Regions from separate parts of the Bacillus sp. Hm123 genome, predicted to be linked through region 2. Evidence: riboswitches for the same ligand, from Rfam matches in the RefSeq annotation. Region 2 holds a riboswitch; the other holds the start of a gene.
The links. A riboswitch is a leader RNA that binds a small molecule or an ion and turns the genes downstream of it on or off. The one in region 2 is predicted to bind S-adenosylmethionine.
Positions count from the first base shown of each region.

Region 1: another riboswitch for S-adenosylmethionine. It lies ahead of ACSVDJ_RS07310 (O-acetylhomoserine aminocarboxypropyltransferase/cysteine synthase family protein); the one in region 2 lies ahead of ACSVDJ_RS01610 (methionine ABC transporter ATP-binding protein).

Region 1 is NZ_CM200277.1:1,402,580-1,413,732, forward strand. Features, by position in the region: gene pgsA (CDP-diacylglycerol--glycerol-3-phosphate 3-phosphatidyltransferase) at 1-124, shown strand, start outside; gene ACSVDJ_RS07305 (competence/damage-inducible protein A) at 260-1,504, shown strand; SAM riboswitch class I at 1,593-1,704, shown strand; gene ACSVDJ_RS07310 (O-acetylhomoserine aminocarboxypropyltransferase/cysteine synthase family protein) at 1,803-3,101, shown strand; gene recA (recombinase RecA) at 3,494-4,540, shown strand; gene rny (ribonuclease Y) at 4,780-6,339, shown strand; gene ACSVDJ_RS07325 (TIGR00282 family metallophosphoesterase) at 6,405-7,205, shown strand; gene spoVS (stage V sporulation protein SpoVS) at 7,338-7,598, shown strand; gene ACSVDJ_RS07335 (dipeptidase) at 7,771-8,691, shown strand; gene ACSVDJ_RS07340 (2-oxoacid:acceptor oxidoreductase subunit alpha) at 8,781-10,517, shown strand; gene ACSVDJ_RS07345 (2-oxoacid:ferredoxin oxidoreductase subunit beta) at 10,518-11,153, shown strand, end outside.
Region 2 is NZ_CM200277.1:258,558-269,710, reverse strand. Features, by position in the region: gene ACSVDJ_RS01635 (energy-coupling factor ABC transporter ATP-binding protein) at 1-431, shown strand, start outside; gene ACSVDJ_RS01630 (ABC transporter ATP-binding protein) at 398-2,188, shown strand; gene ACSVDJ_RS01625 (ABC transporter ATP-binding protein) at 2,185-3,936, shown strand; partial or broken gene ACSVDJ_RS01620 (IS256 family transposase) at 4,144-4,275, opposite strand; gene ACSVDJ_RS01615 (SLC13 family permease) at 4,499-6,349, shown strand; SAM riboswitch class I at 6,454-6,559, shown strand; gene ACSVDJ_RS01610 (methionine ABC transporter ATP-binding protein) at 6,651-7,664, shown strand; gene ACSVDJ_RS01605 (methionine ABC transporter permease) at 7,654-8,325, shown strand; gene ACSVDJ_RS01600 (MetQ/NlpA family ABC transporter substrate-binding protein) at 8,342-9,172, shown strand; gene ACSVDJ_RS01595 (LysR family transcriptional regulator) at 9,258-10,121, opposite strand; gene ACSVDJ_RS01590 (MFS transporter) at 10,282-11,153, shown strand, end outside.

The DNA.
Region 1 (11,153 bases), 1.1 Mb from region 2:
GCCATTTGAAAGCTTGTCGATCCCATTTGCTGATATCTCACTATGGGTAGCGACATTCTTTACGATATGGTCCGGTTGGGATTATTTCTATCTCAATCGTCACGTATTTAAACATTCAAAATAATAGATAGGAGGCTGACTTAAGCAAAGAATCAGACACACTCTTACTATCATATAGTTGTTATAGTGGATACTATATGAGCGCTAAGGGCAGTCATTCAATGTTTTTGTCAGCTTTTTTAGAAGTAGGGGTGTTAGTATGAACGCTGAAATTATTGCTGTAGGATCTGAGTTGTTACTAGGACAAATTACCAATACGAATGCACAGTTTCTTTCTCATCATTTAGCCGAAATCGGCATTAATGTATACTATCATACAGTTGTGGGAGATAATCCGACACGACTGGTTGATGTGGTGAAAGAAGCGGAGAAGCGTGCCGATCTGTTAATTTTCACAGGCGGACTTGGACCGACAAAGGATGATTTGACGAAGGAAGCGCTTGCCAAACATATTGGGTGTGAACTTGAATATAATGAAGTCGCCTTGAAAAGTATAGAAGCGTATTTTGTCAAAGTGAACCGAACAATGACTGAAAATAATAAGAAACAAGCTTTAGTGATGAGCGGAAGTACAGTATTACCAAATGATTATGGCATGGCTCCGGGGATGTTACTTAAAGCAAGTGGAAAACAGTATATGTTATTGCCTGGACCACCGAAAGAAATGCAACCGATGTTTTTAAACTATGGAAAAAATGAGTTGATCCAACTGTTAGAGAAAGTCGAGCGAATCGAGTCTCGGGTATTGAGGTTTTTCGGAATTGGTGAATCGGCTCTTGAGGTTGAAGTGGAAGACTTGTTACTCAATCAAAAGAATCCAACGATTGCCCCATTAGCAGGAGATGGAGAGGTCACGCTTCGAATTACAGCGAAGCATGAATCAGAAGAAGAAGCTATTGGCATGATTCAGGAAGTAGAAGCTGAAATTCTCCGACGTGTCGGTCCATATTTTTATGGGTATGACCAAACAACGATTGTGGAAGAGTTGGCGGAATTACTGAAGGAAAGAAATTTATCGATTGCAGCTGCTGAGAGTTTAACAGGTGGTCTTTTCCAAAGTGAATTGACAGCTGTCGAAGGTGTGAGTGCGATCTTTAAAGGCGGGATCGTTTGTTACTCCAATGATGCGAAGAAGCAACTTGTTAATGTGAAAAAAGAGACTATTGATACATATGGAGCTGTCAGTGAACAATGTGCACTTGAACTAGCAGAAAATACAAGAGCGATTTTCGATAGTGATTTTGCTATTAGTTTTACTGGAGTGGCTGGTCCTGATGAAATGGATGGCCAAGCCCCTGGCACTGTTTGGATTGGCCTGGCCGAACGTTCTCAAGAGACGAAAGTTTATCAGCTTAACCTTGTGGGAAGTCGAGCGGGGATTCGTAAGCGTTCAGTTAAATATGGCTGCCATTATTTACTTCACGCTCTCGATCAAAATAAATAAAAATATTCAAAATATTATTGACCATTCTGATTGGATTATTATATAATCTTTTTAAGAGTTTACTGGCTTATTGAATTTAATATTGACACTCTTATTACGAGCGGCGGAGGGATTAGGCCCTATGAAGCCCGGCAACCTTCAGGCGATATTGTCTGAAACGGTGCTAATTCCTACAGACTTTTTTGTCTGGAAGATAAGAGGAGGACCTAATCATTAAACCCTCTTCTTTTTGATAAGAAGAGGGGTTTTTTATCTTCCTCTAGAACATCATAAACATTCATTTAGGAGGGGTTTACACATGACAAAAGAAAATTGGGATCAAGAGACATTGTTATTACACGGAGGCCAGGTGCCAGATCCAGTGACAGGAGCTCGTGCTGTACCGATTTATGAAACAACTTCGTACGTATTTGAAGATACAGATCATGCGAACGCTTTATTCGCGCTACAAAAGCCTGGAAATATTTACACCCGTATTACGAATCCAACGGTTGATGTATTTGAAAAACGAGTGGCATTGCTTGAAGAAGGAGCTGCCGCAGTAGCATTATCTTCCGGAATGGCAGCCATCGCTTTTTCTATATTGAATTTAGCACATGCGGGCGATGAAATCGTGGCAGCGAGTAATTTATATGGTGGTACATATAATTTATTTGCTAACACGCTTCCGAAGTATGGCATCACCGTTAAATTTGTTGATTCGACGGATCCTGAGAACTACCGAAAAGCGATTACACCGAAAACGAAGGCTCTTTTTGGAGAAATTATCGGAAATCCATCTCTAAATGTGTTGGATGTGGAGAAAGTGGCAGATATCGCTCATGCGAATGGTATCCCGCTAATTATCGATAGCACATTCGCATCACCGTATGTTTGCAAGCCGCTTACTTGGGGGGCAGATATCGTCGTCCATTCTGCGACGAAATGGATTAGTGGCCACGGTACAGTGATTGGTGGTGTCGTAGTAGATGGTGGGAAGTTCAATTGGGACAGCGAGAAATTCCCTGGTTTTACAGAGCCTGACGAATCTTATCATGGGTTGAAATATGCTGACATTGAAGGATCAGCATTTGCTGTGAAGCTACGAGTGCAGCTGTTAAGAGATTTTGGTCCGGCTTTAAGTGCCAATAGTGCTTTTTTATTGCTGCAAGGACTGGAGACGCTTCATTTGCGAATTCAACGTCATCACGAAAATACATTAGAAATCGTGAACTATTTAAACAATCACCCTGGTGTGGAATGGGTTTCCCATCCGAGTTTACCAGAACATCCATCACATGATTTAGCTAAAAAATATTTGAACAATAGCAACGGATCGATCGTCGTTTTCGGTATTAAAGGTGGTCGAGAAGCAGGGAAAACAGTAATTGATAATGTGCAATTATGGTCACATGTTGCCAATGTCGGGGATGGAAAGTCATTGATCATTCACCCGGCTACAACGACGCACCAACAGTTAAATAAAGAGGAGTTAGAAAAGTCTGGAGTGAAAGAAGAGTTAATTCGTTTATCGATCGGACTAGAATCTACAAAGGACTTAATTGTTGATTTGAATCAAGCGATTGAAAAAGCAACAGGAGTTACCGTAGAGGCATAAAAGAAAAAACAAAAGACTGGCGCTTAGATGGAATATCTATACGGTATAGGTTAGTTACTGTATATTCCATTTTAGCGTCGGTCTTTTTATGATGAAAATAGCGTATAAGTTGATTGAAATCAGTCATTAAAGATACCCTTCTTGATAAAGTCTGTGGTAATATAGATAGGCGGATGCTTATCAGTTTTTTCCTCCAACTTTTCTCCAAACGATGTCCTTCTTCAGATTGTGTGGTCTTTTTTCTCAAAACATGTAAATATTAAAAAAGCGAATAAATGTTCGCTTTTCACTTGAAATTGTCTCATAAAAAGGGTATAGTAATGATAGATTTTGAAACAGGAAATTCAATAATTAATTTTTTAATAGATTTGTTATTTTAAGGAGGAATTTGAATGAACGATCGTCAAGCAGCATTAGATATGGCTTTAAAGCAAATTGAAAAGCAATTCGGTAAAGGGTCGATTATGAAGCTAGGTGAGCAAACTGATCGCAAAATCTCAACGATCCCAAGTGGATCCCTTGCTCTTGATGCAGCGCTTGGAGTAGGTGGCTATCCACGTGGGCGTATTATTGAAATATATGGTCCAGAGAGTTCTGGTAAGACGACGGTGGCTCTTCATGCGATTGCTGAAGTACAAGCAAGTGGTGGTCAGGCAGCGTTTATTGATGCGGAGCACGCGCTCGATCCAGTATACGCTCAAAAGCTAGGGGTCAATATTGACGAACTTTTACTATCTCAACCAGATACAGGGGAACAAGCATTAGAAATTGCGGAAGCACTTGTGCGAAGCGGTGCGATCGACATTCTTGTCATTGACTCAGTCGCAGCTTTAGTACCGAAAGCAGAGATTGAGGGTGAAATGGGTGATGCGCACGTTGGTTTACAAGCGCGTCTTATGTCACAGGCGTTGCGTAAGCTTTCAGGAGCGATTAATAAATCGAAAACGATCGCCATCTTCATTAACCAAATTCGTGAGAAAGTAGGTGTCATGTTCGGGAATCCTGAGACAACACCAGGTGGACGTGCGCTTAAATTCTACAGCTCTGTGCGTTTAGAAGTTCGTCGTGCAGAAACGTTGAAGCAAGGAAATGAAATGGTCGGTAATAAAACGAAAATAAAAGTAGTGAAAAACAAAGTAGCTCCTCCTTTCCGCGTGGCAGAAGTGGATATCATGTACGGAGAAGGTATCTCTAAAGAAGGAGAAATCATTGATTTAGGCTCAGATGAAGACATTATTCAAAAGAGCGGTGCTTGGTACTCTTACAATGAAGAACGCTTAGGACAAGGGCGTGAAAATGCTAAGCAATTTTTAAAAGAGAACCCGGATATTTCGCAAGAGATCATGCTGAAGATTCGAAAGCAATATGGGTTAGATGAAGATGTAACGGAACCTGTAGAAGAAGGTACATCAGACGAATTTAATCTACTAGATGAATAAAATCTGTTGAAGCAGTGTTTTGTTACACTGCTTCTTTTGTATATATGAAAGAATTAATACGGTGTCTAAGATGAAAGGCTTGACAACGAATTTCTGCACCTATAAAATTAGTATGTATATTTTACATTTTTTTCTCTTAAAAGTGGAAGAATTGATGCTGTATATTGAAATGTTGAAACAATGTATCAGCCGACATGTTAAAAACATGACAACAGATCATAGCAAGGGGAGGTGAAATCATGGATGCTATTACAATCATCTCCATTTTGCTTGGCCTAATCGTCGGTGTAGTTGTTGGCTATTTTGTTAGGAAATCCATTGCGGAGTCGAAAATTGCAGGGGCAAAAGATGCGGCAGAACAAATTATTGAAGATGCCAATCGAGAAGCGGAAGCGCTGAAAAAAGAAGCCCTGCTTGAAGCAAAGGATGAAATTCATAAACTTCGTACAGACACTGAATTAGAGCTTCGTGAACGAAGAAACGAATTGCAAAAACAAGAGAATCGTTTATTACAAAAAGAAGAGAACCTTGATCGTAAAGATGAGCAATTAGATAAACGTGAGGCTCAGCTTGAGCAGAAAGAGGAAGCTCTGACTAAGAGACAACAACATATTGAAGAGATGGACAGCAAAGTGGAAGAGATGGTGAAAGTACAGAAAGCTGAACTGGAACGAATCTCAAGTCTCACTCGTGATGAAGCTCGTGCGATCATTTTAGAACGCGTCGAACAAGAACTTGCACATGATATCGCTGTGATGACAAAAGAGCAAGAGAATCGCGCGAAAGAAGAGGCCGACAAGAAGGCGAAAAATATTCTTTCTCTAGCTGTTCAGCGCTGTGCAGCAGACCATGTGGCAGAAACAACGGTTTCAGTTGTAAACTTGCCAAATGATGAAATGAAAGGCCGTATCATTGGTCGTGAAGGACGAAACATTCGAACACTTGAAACGCTTACAGGTATTGATTTAATTATCGATGATACACCAGAAGCGGTCATTCTTTCAGGCTTTGATCCAATCCGTCGTGAAACGGCTCGAATTGCACTTGAGAAGCTTGTTCAAGATGGACGAATCCATCCAGCTCGCATTGAGGAAATGGTTGATAAAGCTAGAAGAGAAGTGGATGAATACATCCGCGAAGTGGGTGAACAAACTACATTTGAAGTTGGTATTCATGGACTTCACCCGGATTTAATCAAGATATTAGGACGTTTGAAATTCCGTACGAGCTACGGTCAGAACGTGTTAAAACATTCAATGGAAGTAGCCTTTCTTACAGGACTTCTGGCTGCTGAGCTTGGTGAAGATGAAACCCTTGCTCGCCGCGCCGGACTACTTCACGATATCGGAAAAGCGGTAGATCACGAAGTAGAAGGAAGCCATGTGGAGATCGGTGTAGAGCTTGCGACGAAGTATAAAGAACACCCAATTGTTATTAATAGTATTGCGTCGCATCATGGAGATACAGAACCGACATCCATTATTGCTGTGCTTGTGGCCGCTGCAGATGCTCTTTCTGCTGCTAGACCAGGTGCTCGTAGCGAAACGCTCGAAAACTATATACGCCGTCTTGAAAAGCTGGAAGAAATTTCAGAATCCTATGATGGAGTAGAGAAGTCATTTGCGATTCAAGCAGGACGTGAAGTACGTATTATGGTGAAACCTGATCAAATCGATGATCTTCACGCTCATCGATTAGCACGCGACATTCGAAAACGGATTGAAGGGGAACTGGATTATCCAGGCCATATTAAAGTGACAGTGATAAGAGAAACACGAGCTGTGGAATATGCGAAATAAAGCGGTGTGAGTCCTTCACACCGCTTTCCCTTTGTAAAAAAACAAATGACGGAAAGGAAAGAACGATGAAAATATTATTTGTAGGCGATGTGGTTGGCTCACTAGGCCGAGAAATGGTTAGTGAATATTTACCGATGCTTAAAAAGAAATACCGACCTGAATGCACAATTGTCAACGGTGAAAATGCAGCTGCTGGACGAGGAATTACCGAGAAAATCTATCGTCAGTTTTTAAATGATGGAGCGGACGCCGTTACATTAGGGAATCATGCTTGGGATAATAAAGAGATATTTGAATTTATCGATGAAGCGAAGCAACTTGTGCGACCAGCAAATTTCCCAGAAGGTACACCTGGAAAGGGCTTGATCTTCGTGAAGCAAGCAGGGGTAGAAGTTGCGGTTATTAATATTCAAGGTCGTACATTTATGCCGCCGTTAGATTGCCCGTTTACCGAGGTCGAAAAATTGGCGGAAGAAGCGAGAAAACGAACGCCGTTTATCTTTGTCGATGTCCATGCAGAAGCGACTAGTGAAAAGCAGGCGATCGGTTGGTTTTTAGATGGGAAAGTATCGGCCGTGGTTGGTACACATACCCACGTTCAGACGGCTGATCATCGCGTGTTGCCAAAAGGAACCGCTTATTTATCCGATGTTGGAATGACGGGACCTTATGACGGCATTTTAGGAATGGAAAAAGAAGCGGTGTTAAAAAAATTTCTAACGAGCTTACCGGTTAGATTTGAAGTACCGAAAAGCGGCCGTACTCAGCTGAGTGGCTGCCTGATTGAATTAGATCGAAAAACAGGTTTAGCAAAAAAAATTGATCCAATTTTAATCAACGACGATCATCCATTTATTGCAGAATAATAACCAGCCCCTTTTGTTAAATAGACAAGTAATACGCGAGCCATTCCGCGAATATAGTAACAATGGAAGACTAGCGAAAACTGTGTTTGATGGAATGAGCATTCGGTATAGTTTAATAAAGGGGGCCATGAAATGGAAGTATTAAAAGTTTCGGCAAAATCCAATCCTAATTCTGTAGCTGGTGCACTTGCCGGTGTTCTGCGTGAAAGAGGTGCTGCTGAAATTCAGGCTATTGGGGCTGGAGCGCTTAATCAGGCAGTAAAAGCAGTCGCCATTGCCAGAGGGTTTGTTGCTCCTAGTGGAGTCGATTTAATTTGCATTCCCGCTTTTACCGACATCTTGATCGATGGAGAAGAACGAACCGCGATCAAATTGATTGTCGAACCAAGATAGAACCAATTGTGAAAGTCAGACTCAAGCACTGAAAAGGGAGTAGCATTTTGCTCTGCTCGGTGTCGGAGGCTGACTTTTTATTTAAATAAAAAATATTTGCAATTTTTCGTTAGATCAAATATAGTAAATATATTAATCCGACTAAAATAATCGGTTTTAAGGAGGAGGTCAGATGATTTTTGATGCTCATTGTGATGTCCTATATCGACTTCAAAATGAAATGGGTGTAAGCTTTCAACATAACCAAAATTTGCATATTACGTATGAACAGTTAAAGAAAGCGGGAGGCAAAGTACAATGCTTTGCTATTTTTATCTCTCCTACACTAAAACCATTTGAACGATTTCGAGCAGCATTAGAGCAGATTGATTTATTCTATGAGAAAATCATCAAGCCTTATCCAGATATAAAAGTAGTTAAATCAAGGAAAGATATATTTCGTTTAGCTAAGGGAGAAATAGGCGTCGTATTAACGCTCGAAGGCTGTGAAGCAATTGAAGAAGATGTTCTCAAGCTAAAGATTCTTTACTACCTTGGCGTTCGCTCTGTTGGATTAACTTGGAACAATGCCAATGCGGTAGCAGATGGAGCTTTAGAAAAGAGAGGGGCTGGCTTGTCCGCTTTTGGTCGGCAAGTAGTTGAGCAGCTCAATGATCTTGGCATATGGACAGATGTTTCTCATCTATGTGAACGAGCATTTTGGGACGTCATAGACATGGCTCACCTCCCGATAGCGAGCCACTCCAATTGTTATCAGCTTTGCCCTCATCCGAGAAATTTAAAGGATGACCAGCTCAAGGCAATCATTGAAAAAGATGGGGTGATCGGCCTGACATTTGTTCCTTTTTTTGTGAAGAAAGAAGGGAAAGTCACTATCAATGATGTATTAAAGCATGTAGAGCATCTATGTGAGCTCGGGGGAGAAGATCACCTTGGGTTCGGGTCAGACTTTGATGGGATTGATGAAACGATTTCAGGATTAGATTGTTATCAAGCGTATGAACAATGGGGTGAATGGCTGAATAAGCATTATTCATCTCTTCAAACAGAAAAGTTTCTTTATTACAATTTCGCGCGTCGGTTTCCGAACTAAATCAGCAAGTATAAAGTTAGTGATTTAGCCTCAAAAGTGATACACTAGTTGAGTGGAGAAAGAAGCGTATTAAAGGAGTGTAATGGTCAATGATAGAGCAGCTTTCTTGGAAAGTTGGAGGACAACAAGGAGAAGGGATTGAAAGTACAGGAGAGATTTTCTCTATGGCTTTGAATCGCTTAGGCTATTTTTTATATGGATATCGCCATTTTTCATCAAGAATTAAAGGCGGACATACGAACAATAAAATTCGCGTAAGCACGACACCTGTTCGTGCGGTAGCGGATGATCTAGATATATTGGTGGCATTTGATCAGGAGACCATTGATGTGAACTATAAGGAATTACACGATAAAGGTATGATTTTGGCGGATGCGAAATTTAATCCAGTCAAACCGGACGATACAAAGGCGGAGTTGTATATCGTGCCGTTTACAGAAATGGCAACGGAACTAGGAACATCGCTAATGAAAAACATGGTGGCTGTAGGAGCGACTTGCGCCGTCATTAATCTCGATGTTCAAGTGTTTACAGGAGTCGTTCAAGAGATCTTTGGACGTAAAGGTGAAGCGGTCGTTCAAAAAAATATGGAAGCTATTCAAGCAGGCTACGGTTATATGCTTGATCAATTAGAGGGCAAAGCAGATGCACTGGAGCTTCAAGCAGCGGATGGCAAACAGCGGATGTTTATGATCGGTAACGATGCGATCGCTCTAGGAGCACTCGCAGGCGGTGTTCGTTTAATGGCGGCTTATCCGATTACACCGGCTTCTGAAATTATGGAATATTTAATTGAAAAATTACCAGACGTCGGTGGAACGGTTATTCAAACGGAGGATGAAATCGCAGCGGCCACGATGGCCATCGGGGCAAACTATGGAGGTATTCGTTCATTTACTGCCTCTTCAGGACCTGGTCTTTCCTTAATGATGGAGGCGATCGGCCTTGCGGGTATGACGGAAACGCCACTCGTTATCATTGATACACAGCGTGGAGGCCCGTCAACGGGATTGCCGACGAAACAGGAACAATCTGATTTAATGGCGATGATTTATGGAACGCATGGAGAAATTCCAAAGATTGTTCTTGCACCAAGCACAGTGGAAGAAGCTTTTTTTGATACGGTAGAGGCTTTTAACTTGGCAGAGGAGTACCAATGCCCAGTCATTATTTTGTCTGACTTACAATTATCATTAGGAAAACAAACGGTTGAGCCGCTCGATTATAGCAAAGTGGAAATTCGTCGCGGGAAGTTGCTTCAAGATGAACTGCCTGAAACAGAAGCGAAGGCGTATTTTAAACGCTATGCAGTGACGGGAGATGGTGTCTCTCCTCGTGTGATTCCTGGCATGAAGCACGGTATTCACCATGTAACAGGTGTGGAGCATGATGAAACAGGTAAACCATCAGAGTCTCCATCTAATCGTCAAGCGCAAATGGATAAGCGGATGCGGAAGTTGAATGACTTGCCGTTTAACACGCCAGTTTATAAAAATGCGAAACATGAACAAGCGGATTTGCTGCTCATCGGATTTAACTCGACTCGCGGGGCGATTGAGGAAGCGATCAATCGACTAGAGCAAGAAGGAGTGAAAGTGAATCATGCGCATATTCGACTGATTCACCCGTTCCCGACAGAAGAAATTTTGCCATTGATTGAATCAACAAAGAATGTGTTAGTGGTAGAAAACAATGCAACAGGTCAATTAGCTAATATCATTAAAATGAACGTAGGCCACCCGCAAAAAATTAAAAGTTTGTGTAAATATGACGGAAACCCGTTCCAGCCACATCATATTTATACAAGTAGCAAGGAGTTGTTTTAAATGGCAACGTTTAAAGATTTTCGAAATAATGTAAAACCAAACTGGTGCCCAGGTTGCGGTGACTTTTCCGTACAGGCGGCGATTCAGCGTGCGGCAGCGAATGTCGGCTTAACACCTGAGAAGCTCGCGGTTATTTCGGGAATTGGATGTTCTGGTCGTATTTCGGGATATATCAATTCTTATGGCCTCCATGGTATTCATGGTCGAGCTCTTCCGATTGCCCAAGGGGTGAAAATGGCCAATAAAGATTTAACAGTCATCGCTTCGGGTGGAGATGGTGACGGCTTTGCCATCGGTATGGGTCACACGATTCATGCGATGCGCCGTAATATTGATTTAACCTATATCGTTATGGATAATCAAATTTATGGCTTAACGAAAGGGCAAACATCGCCGCGTTCTGCGGAAGGCTTTAAAACGAAATCGACGCCAAAAGGGGCGATTGAAAGCGCGCTTTCACCGATGGAGTTAGCGATCACAAGCGGAGCAACATTTGTTGCCCAAAGCTTTTCAACCGATCTGAAAGAGTTAACAGCAATCATTGAAGCAGGGATCGCGCATAAAGGCTTCTCTATTATCAATGTATTCAGCCCATGTGTCACTTATAATAAAATTAATACGTATGACTGGTTTAAA
Region 2 (11,153 bases):
TTTTTACAGAAAGCGTATTATCAGAAATCTTACTTTCTATGCCGGAGCCAAATGAAGAGCAAGCATTAGATTTACTGTCTTTATTGGATGCCGTCGAGCTGAAAGATGCTCATCCGATGGCATTATCAGGGGGGGAAAAACAACGTATCGCCATTCTTTCAGCAATGGCTGCAGATAAACAACTCATTATTATGGATGAACCAACAAGTGGACTTGATTTTCACCATATGAAGCAATTTGCACACTGCATGAATATTTTACGCAATCAAAATAAGCTCGTGTTCATCATTACACATGATCCTGAGATGATTGCCCTTTGCTGTGATGGAAAAATCGAATTGGCACAGGGCACGATTAAGAATATAACACTATTTAACAAACAAAGGGGGTTGGAACAATGGCACAAATTGAAAAAAAAGAACCTTGGATAAAGTCGATCCTTCAATTTGCAGGGAGTTCTAAAGTGCCTCTTACTTTATCCATCTTCTTGGCCATCATTAGTGTAATGGGTGGCCTAATACCATATGTTGCTGTTTATCAAATACTCATATTACTAATTGAAGGAACACAAACTATGCAAGACATTTTCTTATGGATAGCCATCGCAATCGCCGGATACTTAGCTCAAACGGTGTTTCATGCAATTTCTAGCTATTTCTCCCATCGAACTGCTTATTCTATTTTAGAGGAAATTCGTCTACAGCTGGCCGAAAGATTAATACGAGCACCCTTAGGTCATATTCTAAATCAACCTGTTGGGAAGATTAAAAATGTGGTCATTGATCGCGTGGAAACGTTGGAATTGCCGCTAGCACACATAATTCCAGAAGGCATTTCAAACCTATTGTTACCCATAGGTGTTTTTATGTATATGCTAACGATCGACTATCGATTAGCACTTGCCTCTCTTATAACAGTTCCAATTGCACTCATTGTGTATACCTTTATGATGAGAAATTTTAATGCACAGTATCAACATTATATGGAGGCAAGCAATCATGTGAATAGTGTCATCGTAGAATATGTGGAAGGAATCGAGGTCATTAAAACTTTTAATCAGTCAAATGCTTCCTATGAGAAATTCACAAATACCATTACAGATTTCAAAAATTATACAATGCAATGGTTTCGTAGCACTTGGCCATGGATGACATTGGGTAATGCTATTTTACCATCCACCCTCGTCGGCACCCTTCCAATCGGTTTATGGCTATATCATCAAGATGCGATTGATCCAGCACAATTAATCATTTGTCTCATTTTATCCATGGGCCTTATTTATCCACTTATGAAGTTTACCGTTTTCGTCAATGATTTCAAAGCCATAGAATATGCCATTGACGATACAAAAGCATACTTAAACCTTGAATCACTTCCTATAACAGAAAAAACAACAACACTAGAAAATTATGAGATTGTAATGAATCAGATTTCATTTAGCTATAATAATGAGAAAAATGTGCTTCAGCACCTTTCTTTAACCATCCCTGAAAAAAGCTATACAGCACTTGTAGGACCTTCTGGGAGTGGAAAATCGACCATCGCCAAACTACTAGCACGTTTTTGGGATGTCACAGAAGGTACCATTACGATTGGGAATACAAATATACAAAACATTCATCCAAATGAGCTTTCAAAAAACATTAGCTATGTAGCACAGGATAACTTTTTATTTAAAACCAGCCTGTTCGAAAATATTCGAATGGGAAATCCACAGGCTAGTGACGAAGAAGTCTATCGTGCAGCACGTTTAGCAAGATGTGATGCATTTATTTCTCAATTAGAGAACGGCTATGATACTGATTCAGGTGAAGCTGGCAACAAACTATCTGGTGGTGAAAAGCAACGTATTGCTATAGCTCGTGCCATCTTAAAAGACGCACCGATCATTATACTCGATGAAGCGACAGCTTTTACAGATCCTGAAAATGAGGCTGAAATTCAAAAAGCCTTTAACGAGCTCGCGAAAGATAAAACTCTCATCGTGATTGCCCACCGGTTGTCCACTATCAAACACGCAGATCAAATTGTTGTATTAAAGGATGGATGTATCCACGAGATTGGCACCCATAATGAATTGCTCAGAGCGAATGAGCTTTATCAAACATTGTGGACGGCTCATATTGGTTCAAAAGAATATGAGTTCCTCTCTGATACGAATCATTCTTTAGGAGGTATCGTTAAATGATTAAAATACTGACGAGAATCATACGTTGGATTGGTCCTTACAAAAAACGTTTATATCTTGGGTTTGTATTTTCATTTTTTCAATCGATTTGTATAGCCCTTCCCATTGTCATTACTGCTAATGGTTTACAAATGATGCTAGATGACTATTACGGAAAAAAGGCATTAGAGATAAAGTACATTTGGTTGCTTTTACTTTTTTTAGTGTTAGCTATTTTGGGTCGTTTCATCTTTGCCTATTTAAAAGCACGTTACCAGGAAAGTATCGGCTCTGAAATAACCGCAGACCATCGCATCAAAATGGGACATACCTTGAAAAGAGTCTCTCTTGGATTCTTTCAGCAGCATCGCATAGGCGATATAAATAGTACCGTCACGACAGATCTCTCATTCTTTGAAATGATGGGTATAAAAATGATTGATGTAGTAGTCAATGGCTATATACTGACATTTACGATGGTTCTATTTTTATCATTCTATGAGCCATTAATGGCACTCGTGGCAATTGGTGGTGTGATTGTTTCATCCATCTTTCTACGACTCCTGCAAAGACATAGTCGGAAAAATGCTAGTTACCATCAACAAAGTCAACATCAACTCGTTAGTGCGACTTTAGAATACTTACGTGGAATGTCTGTCATTAAGAACTTTAATCAGGAAGGAATAGCTTCTCGTAATATACAGGATGCCTTTCGTAATAGTAAAGAAGTCAATATAACCATTCAAAAAGGATTTGGTATTTTCAATATTGGACATCGGCTAGCCTTAAAACTTGCTTCTATACTCCTTGTATTTGTTGCCTGTTACTTGGTCACAAATGGCGAAATGACACTTGCGGATATGTTCCTTATTACGCTGTTTTCATTTGTCATGTTTGACAGTATTGAACCGATTAGCGATGCCACACATGTTTTGGAAACCATTAATAATACACTAAATAAACTGGAATCCATTGAAAGCACAACATTTATTGACGAAGAAAGTCAAGATATTACACTTACACAACATACGATTCAGTTCGATCGAGTTTCCTTCGCTTACGATGCAAGGCCCATCATACAGGATGTATCCTTTACGGTTAAAGAAGGTACAACTACAGCGATTGTTGGATCATCAGGCTCTGGAAAAACAACTCTTTGCAATTTGATTGCCCGTTTTTATGATGTCACTAATGGATCTATCTATATTGGCGGCATCAACATTCGCACAATACAGTTAAACAATTTATTATCATCCATTAGTATGGTATTTCAAAAGGTCTATTTATTCAACGATACCATTTATAATAATATTCTTTTTGGAAATCCAAATGCTTCGGAAGATGATGTGATGGAAGCAGCGAAAAAAGCACAATGCCACGACTTTATTATGTCACTTGAAAATGGCTATAATACTGTTCTTAGTGAAGGTGGTTTTTCATTATCTGGTGGTGAGAAGCAACGCCTCTCTATTGCCCGTGCCATTTTGAAAAATGCGCCGATTATTATACTGGATGAAGCGACTGCAAGTCTTGATCCAGAAAATGAGACACTCATTCAAGCCGCACTAGAAGAATTAATCCAAGGAAAAACAACCATCATTATTGCACATCGTTTAGCAACGATAGAAAATGCGAGTCAAATTATCGTGTTAGAAGATGGGAAAGTCATTCAACAGGGGACACATCGCTCACTGATGAAAGAAAAAGGTGTATATCGTCGCTTTATTGATATACGACAAGCTGCTGAGAACTGGAAACTAACAACATAGATTAATAGAATCGTGGTGATGGAAGGTCAGAAAGAAGAATGAGATGAAGATTGCATGTGTTCGATTTAGTATATTTTTTAGTGTTTTTGTGTCGATGGTAGGTTTGTGATTATCGCTCCTGTTATGGCGCCTCTCATACGTGAACTAGAACTAAGTGAAACTCATTCGGGATTGGCGCAACTCATTAACGGTAGCCCTTTAGTCATCCTACTTATTTGCAGCAAGTGCCTTGTTAAAGCCAATATGACAGCGTGTGGCGAAACGTTCGTTGTAATCTTCAAACTGCGTGACATTGACGATTGCTGTTGTAAACTTATTCATAGGGAAGGCCTCTTTTCTAGGATTGGTTGTGGTGACTTAATTCTATCAAGAAAAGGTCTTCCTTTTTACATGGAATTTTTCAGCTACACAAATTATTTTATACTCTCGATACTTGGCTGTTTAGATTTAAAAATAATCCCCCTTACCCCATAAACCATTCAAGTTTTTAGTCAATTTTCTGAATCTATATAGTAAAATAGTTAGAGGAAATTGATTATAATGACCTAAAGAAAGGAATCCGATTACTGTGCAGCTGACTTTAACTTTTGTCATTTTAGGGATTACGATTGCTTTGTTTATGACGAATCGTCTGCGGACGGATCTTGTAGCGATTCTCTCTCTGCTTGCCTTTGTCTTAGTTGGCATTTTAGATCCAACGGAAGCTTTTGCTGGTTTTTCTAATTCTGTTGTGATTATGTTAGCTGGCTTATTTATCGTGGGAGCTGGAATTTTTCGGACAGGCCTCGCGCAAATGGCAGGAAATCTTCTTCTTCGTTTTTCAGGGGATAGCGAGAAGAGATTATTTATTTTGCTGCTCGTCATTGTCGCTTGTGTCGGTGCTTTTTTAAGTAATACGGGAACGGTGGCTTTAATGATGCCGATCGTTGTAAGTATTGCGATGAGTATGAATAGCAGTCCATCTAAATATTTAATTCCATTATCTTTCATGGCTAGCTTTTCTGGAATGTTAACGCTTATCGCCTCCCCGTCTAACTTAATTATTAGTCAAAGTCTTGTTGATCACGGCTATGAGAAACTTGGTTTATTCGACATCACGCCAATTGGGGTTCTCGGTTCTATCGTCGGAATCATTTATTTATTTCTCGTCCGCAACCGATTGCTTCCTAACGAAAAAAATAACAATCAATCAAAGGCTGAACATAAGCTATCCCCTAAACAGCTTGCCCTTGATTATCAATTAGGTGATCGTTTATACCGAGTAAATGTACCCAATGATTCAGAAATGATCGGCAAGCGATTAGCACAATTGAAAATTCCGGTTAATTATCAATTATGCATCTTGCAAATTCGGCGAAAATCAACGGATGGCATTAACCTTTTGCCGGTCACTTATCAAGAAATGGCCGGTCCAGGAAGCATTATTCAACTGAAAGACTCGCTTTATATTCAAGGCTCTCTCGAAAATGTCCAAAAATTAGTGAAAGATTATTCATTAATTTTAGAAGATGAGCATTCAGAAGCAGGCGAGCTCGTATCAAAAGAACTCGGTATTGCTGAAGTGCTACTAACTCCTCATTCTAGCCTAGTTAATAAAACAGTGAGAGATATTGGCTTCCGTGAAAAATATAACTTAAATATTATTCGGATTAATCGCCAAGGCGAGCATGTGTTAAAACAAACATCTAAACAACGACTTCGCTTCGGTGATGCCCTATTAGTCCAAGGGGCATGGAATGAAATTGAATTGTTGGCGAAAGAGACGAAAGATGTCGTCGTCATCGGGCAACCGAAGGAACACGCCAGCATGGCAGCGGCTAGCGGAAAAGCTGCGATCGCTGGTGGAATTATGCTATTGATGATTTTATCGATGGTGTTTGAAGTGTTCCCTGCCGTTATCTCCGTATTAATCGCTGCTGTATTAATGGTTGTGACGGGATGTGTTCGAAATATGGATGATGCCTATAGTCGAATCAACTGGGAAAGCATCGTCTTAATTGCAGCGATGTTACCGATGGCCACCGCCTTAGATAAAACTGGTGGGATGACAATTCTTTCAGAAGGAATTGTTCAATCGCTCGGTGGGTTTGGAGCGATGGGTGTGCTTGCAGGCATTTATTTTTTAGCGATGGTGTTCAGCCAATTCATTAGTAATACCGCTACAACGGTGTTATTTGCCCCTATTGCTATCAACGCTGCGCTGAGCTTAGATGTCAATCCTACTACGATGTTGGTGGCGGTAGCCGTTAGTGCCAACATGGCGTTAGCTACACCTGTTGCTTCTCCGACAAACGCACTTGTGATGACAGCGGGAGGCTATAAGTTCATGGATTTTGTGAAAGTAGGCGTACCATTACAACTAATTATGATGATCGTCATGATGATTATCATCCCATTGTTCTTCCCGCTATAACAAAAATTAAAATTTTCAAAAAAGTGTTTGACAATAATACTAAAGCACTTTATTATAAAGACCATACCTTTTAAAAACCTTTTAAAACACATTTGAATAATTGGAATTTATCACGAGTGACTGAGGGATAGGCCCGATGACGTCCAGCAACCCCCATATGATGGGAAGGTGCTAATTCCTACAGAATGATTTCATTCTGAAAGATAAATCGACCGTTTCTTAAACGATGCTTCTTTCAGATATGGAAAGAAGCATTTTTTGTATTTTCAAGAAATTTACCAATAGATAAGAGGGATTCCTTATGTTAGAGATTCAGAATCTTACAAAAATATATGAAACAAAAAAGAAACAAGTAAAAGGCGTTGATAATGTATCACTCACGATCCAAAAAGGTGAGGTTTTCGGCATTGTCGGTTACTCAGGGGCAGGAAAAAGCTCCCTTCTACGCTGTATTAATTTATTAGAGCGCCCTACAAGCGGTAGCATCATCGTCGATGGGCAAGATTTAACGAAATTAAGCAGCGTTGCCTTACGTCAAGCTCGCTTGAAAATCGGCATGATCTTTCAACATTTCTATCTCATTAGTCAAAAAACGGTCGGTGAAAACATCCGTTTCGCTTTAAAAGCAGCGAATACACCGAAAGAAACAATTGATCATCGAGTACGTGAACTATTAGACATGGTCGGTCTCTCTGAAAAAATTGACGTCTACCCTGCCCAGCTTAGCGGCGGACAAAAACAACGAGTAGGCATTGCGAGAGCCTTAGCTAACAATCCGTCGATCTTACTTTGTGATGAAGCCACCTCCGCACTTGATCCGAAAACAACGGTATCGATTTTGCGATTACTAAAAAAAATCAATCGTGAACTGAATATCACCATCGTTCTCATTACGCATGAAATGGACGTTGTGAAGGAAATTTGTGATCGCATGGTCATCATGCAAGACGGAAAAGTGATTGAGGAAGGTTCAGTGTACGATATTTTCGCGAATCCAGACAAGCCGCTAACAAAGGAATTCATTAGTAGTGTCGTATCGTTTGACTTACCGCCATCGATTGTACATAGCGTCACAGGAAAAATCGTGAAAGTGTTGTTTAAAGGTGAAGTCGCTGGTGAAGGAGTCATTTCCGATATGCTTCAAAGCTTTGACGTCCGTGGGAATTTCCTACACGGCACCATTGAATACATTCAAGAAAAGCCACTAGGAATCTTCCTGATGGAATTACAAGGACAAGAAGACAGCATCGCCAAAGCACAATCCTATATGGAAAGTCGTGGCGCTTATGTGGAGGTGATTGAGCATGCTATTTGATGTCCAACATTTCATCGAGATGCTGCCAGACATTTGGAAAGCGTTTGGTGAAACCCTGTTAATGATCGGAATTTCTTTAAGTATTTCACTCATTGTCGGTTTACCGCTTGGCATTATTTTATTCGTCACCGACAAAGGTCTCTTCTGGGAGAACCGCTATGTGAAAGGAATTCTAGGCTTTATCGTCAATATGGTTCGCTCCATTCCGTTCATTATTTTACTAGTGGCCTTATTCCCTTTAACTAAATTAATAGTCGGAGATACGATTGGGCCGATCGCAGCAAGTGTATCTTTATCAGTAGCAGCGATTCCATTTTTCGCTCGCCTTGTCGAAACCTCTTTGCGAGAAATTGATAAAGGTGTCATTGAAGCTTCGATTGCCGTGGGAGCAACCCCTTGGATGATTATTAAAGATGTGTTATTACCTGAAGCAAAATCAAGTGTTATCCAAGGAATTACACTAACGATTATTAGTCTCGTTGCCTACTCTGCGATGGCAGGTATCATCGGCGGTGGCGGCATCGGAGATTTAGCGATTCGCTTCGGCTATTACCGCTACGACAATACGATCATGATTGCTACCGTCGTCATTTTAATCATCATCGTACAACTGATTCAACAAGCGGGAGATTTAATTGCTAAAGCCATCGATAAAAGATAAAAAAGGAGAAAATAACATGAAAAAATTTTTACTAGCAGCACTTGCATTAATATTGATTACTGCGCTAGCAGCTTGCGGTGGAAAAGATGACACGAGCAAATCAGCTGGAGACAGCAAGGAAATCAAGCTTGGAGCAACAGCGGGGCCCTATAGTGATATGTTGCAAAAAGCGATCATTCCTCAACTAGAGGAAAAAGGCTACAAAGTGGAACTCGTTGAATTCAGTGACTACGTTCAGCCAAACAAAGCATTAGACGCTGGTGACATCGACGCTAACCTATTCCAACATACGATTTACCTTGAAAACTTCGCGAAAGAAAACAATATGAAACTAACTGATTTAATCATCGTCCCGACTGCACCAATGGGCTTCTTCTCTAAAGAATATCAGTCGATTGATGATATTAAAGATGGTGCTCGCGTAGCGATTGCTAACGATCCATCAAACGCTGCACGTACACTGCTTTCTTTGCAAGAACAAGGTTTAATTAAAATTGATCCGAACATTGAAGAACTAAAAGCATCAGAGAAAGATGTGATTGAAAACCCGAAAAACCTACAGCTTCAACCGATTGAAGCAGCTGGCCTGCCACGCGCAATCGAAAGTGCAGACATTGCCGCTGTTCCTGGTAACTTCGCTTTAGCCGCAGGACTAGACTTGCAAAAGGCCTTATTTTTAGAAAACATGCCTGATAAATTCCGTAACATTGTGGCGGTAAAAGAAGAAAACAAAGACTCCCAGCTATCAAAGGATATCATCGAAATCGTTGAATCAGCAGAATTTGAAAAAGTGGTTGATGCCGAATTCAAAGGTTTCGGTAAACCAGAATGGATGCAAAATCGTTAACCACTAACTTTAAACTGTCGACAAATCCCTTGAACTAGGATTTGTTGACAGTTTTTCGTTTTTCTCTACTATATAAAGACACTATTCATTCCTCCACAAATTCCGACAAAAATTTATATAACTTTACGCCAATCTCCTTTCTCCGAGTCACCAATGAAATCGATCTTTTTTCTCCAAAATTAGTAATAGGTAATGTAAAAATCTGTTGGTGACTAACATGTTTCACTAGCATTTCTGGTGAAATCGTGATCCCCATTCCAGCCGATATCGCTCCAAAAACAAAATCTCCAAAAGCTACTTCACTTACGATGTTTGGTTTATAACCTAGTGATTCGATTTGATTAACAATCCGCTTTCTCGTATCACATGGAGCTTGATGAACAATCAATGGCTCTTTACACAAATCAGCAAGTTCTACAGTTTCCCTTGATTGGAAAGGATGTCCTGATGGCAAAACAGCACAATAAGGCTCCGTAAACAATTCACAACTCCATAATGAGCTTTTCGTATAGAGGCTATCAATAAAGACAGCATCTAGCCTTCCCTCCTGCAATGACCTGACCAATTCTTCAGACGTGTTTTGCATCATTAAATGGATCGGTCTACCTAGAAAGTTAAATCCTTTAATTCTCGACGGTAAATAATAAGTGGCCAAGCTAGGTAAACTTCCGATCGCTATTGGATGATCTTGACGAAATGTCCACAATTCTCGACGAATGTCATCTAATTCTGCCATAACAGGTTTTATCCGAGCATAGAGTCGTTCTCCCGCTTCTGTCAGTTCGACCCCTTTAGACGTCCGATGAAATAATAAGACATCTAGTTCATTTTCTAAATGGCGAATATGTTTACTTAATGCCGGCTGAGAAATGTTATTTACGTTGGCTGCTTTCGATAAACTTTTTTGGTTAGCAGCCTCGACAAAGCTTTGTAACCAGTCTGTATTCATTTGTCATTCCCCTCAAACGCTATAACGTTTTGTTATATCCTTCTAACACAATGATCGTTCTTTTTCATTTGATAAAATGATATTTTTTTACACATAGATATCATTTCAAGTATAACATATCGTTTTACCCACTATTTTTACACATGAAAGGAGCGGTCATATGAGAAATGTTTTCTTCCTCACGATAGGTATGTTCACCCTTGGGTTCGATGCCTATATCATTGCTGGTCTACTTCCTGGAATAAGTGCAACCTATGAGAAAAGTGCTTCACAAGTAGGCCAAGCCGTCAGCATCTTTACGTTGTTTTATGCTGTATCAGCTCCACTTTTTGCTTCTCTTCTAGCTGGAAAACCGATTAAAAAGGTTTTATTATTTTCCATATTGATGTTTGGGTTTGCCAATGCATGGAGTGCTTTAGCTCCGAACTTCACTATATTCTTACTATCAAGAGCGATCGCCGGAATGACAGCTGGATTATTTTCACCATTAGCCGTAGCAGGGGCCGCTTCACTAGTTCCTTTAGAGAAAAAGGGACGCGCATTAAGCTTAACCATTGGAGGCATGAGCATGGGAACGGTGCTAGGAGTTCCGATCGGTCTATATATTGCTAATCTATTTAATTGGCAATTGACCATGTGGATGGTCGTCCTACTTAGTTGCCTTGCTACTGTGTGCCTATTCAAATTCCTACCTGAAATTCCTGTTAGTCCACCACCTGCGATAAAAGAAAGATTATCCATGTTCACGGATAAAAGAGTGGCGATAACAGTCTTCATTACGCTTTGTGCCAGCATTGCCAGTTTAGGTTTATATACATATTTGTCCCCCTTCCTACAGGATTTTGCTTCCACTATCAATCTAACAATTTACTTATGGTCTTGGGGGTTAGGTGGGTTAGTTGGAAGTTTATCGATAGGTTATGTCATCGATTACTTTAAAAAGCCGAAAACATTAATGGTGATCATTTTAACGACATTAACCGTCGCTATTATCTGCCTGCCGTTGCTAATCCATGTACCGCTTTTGAAATA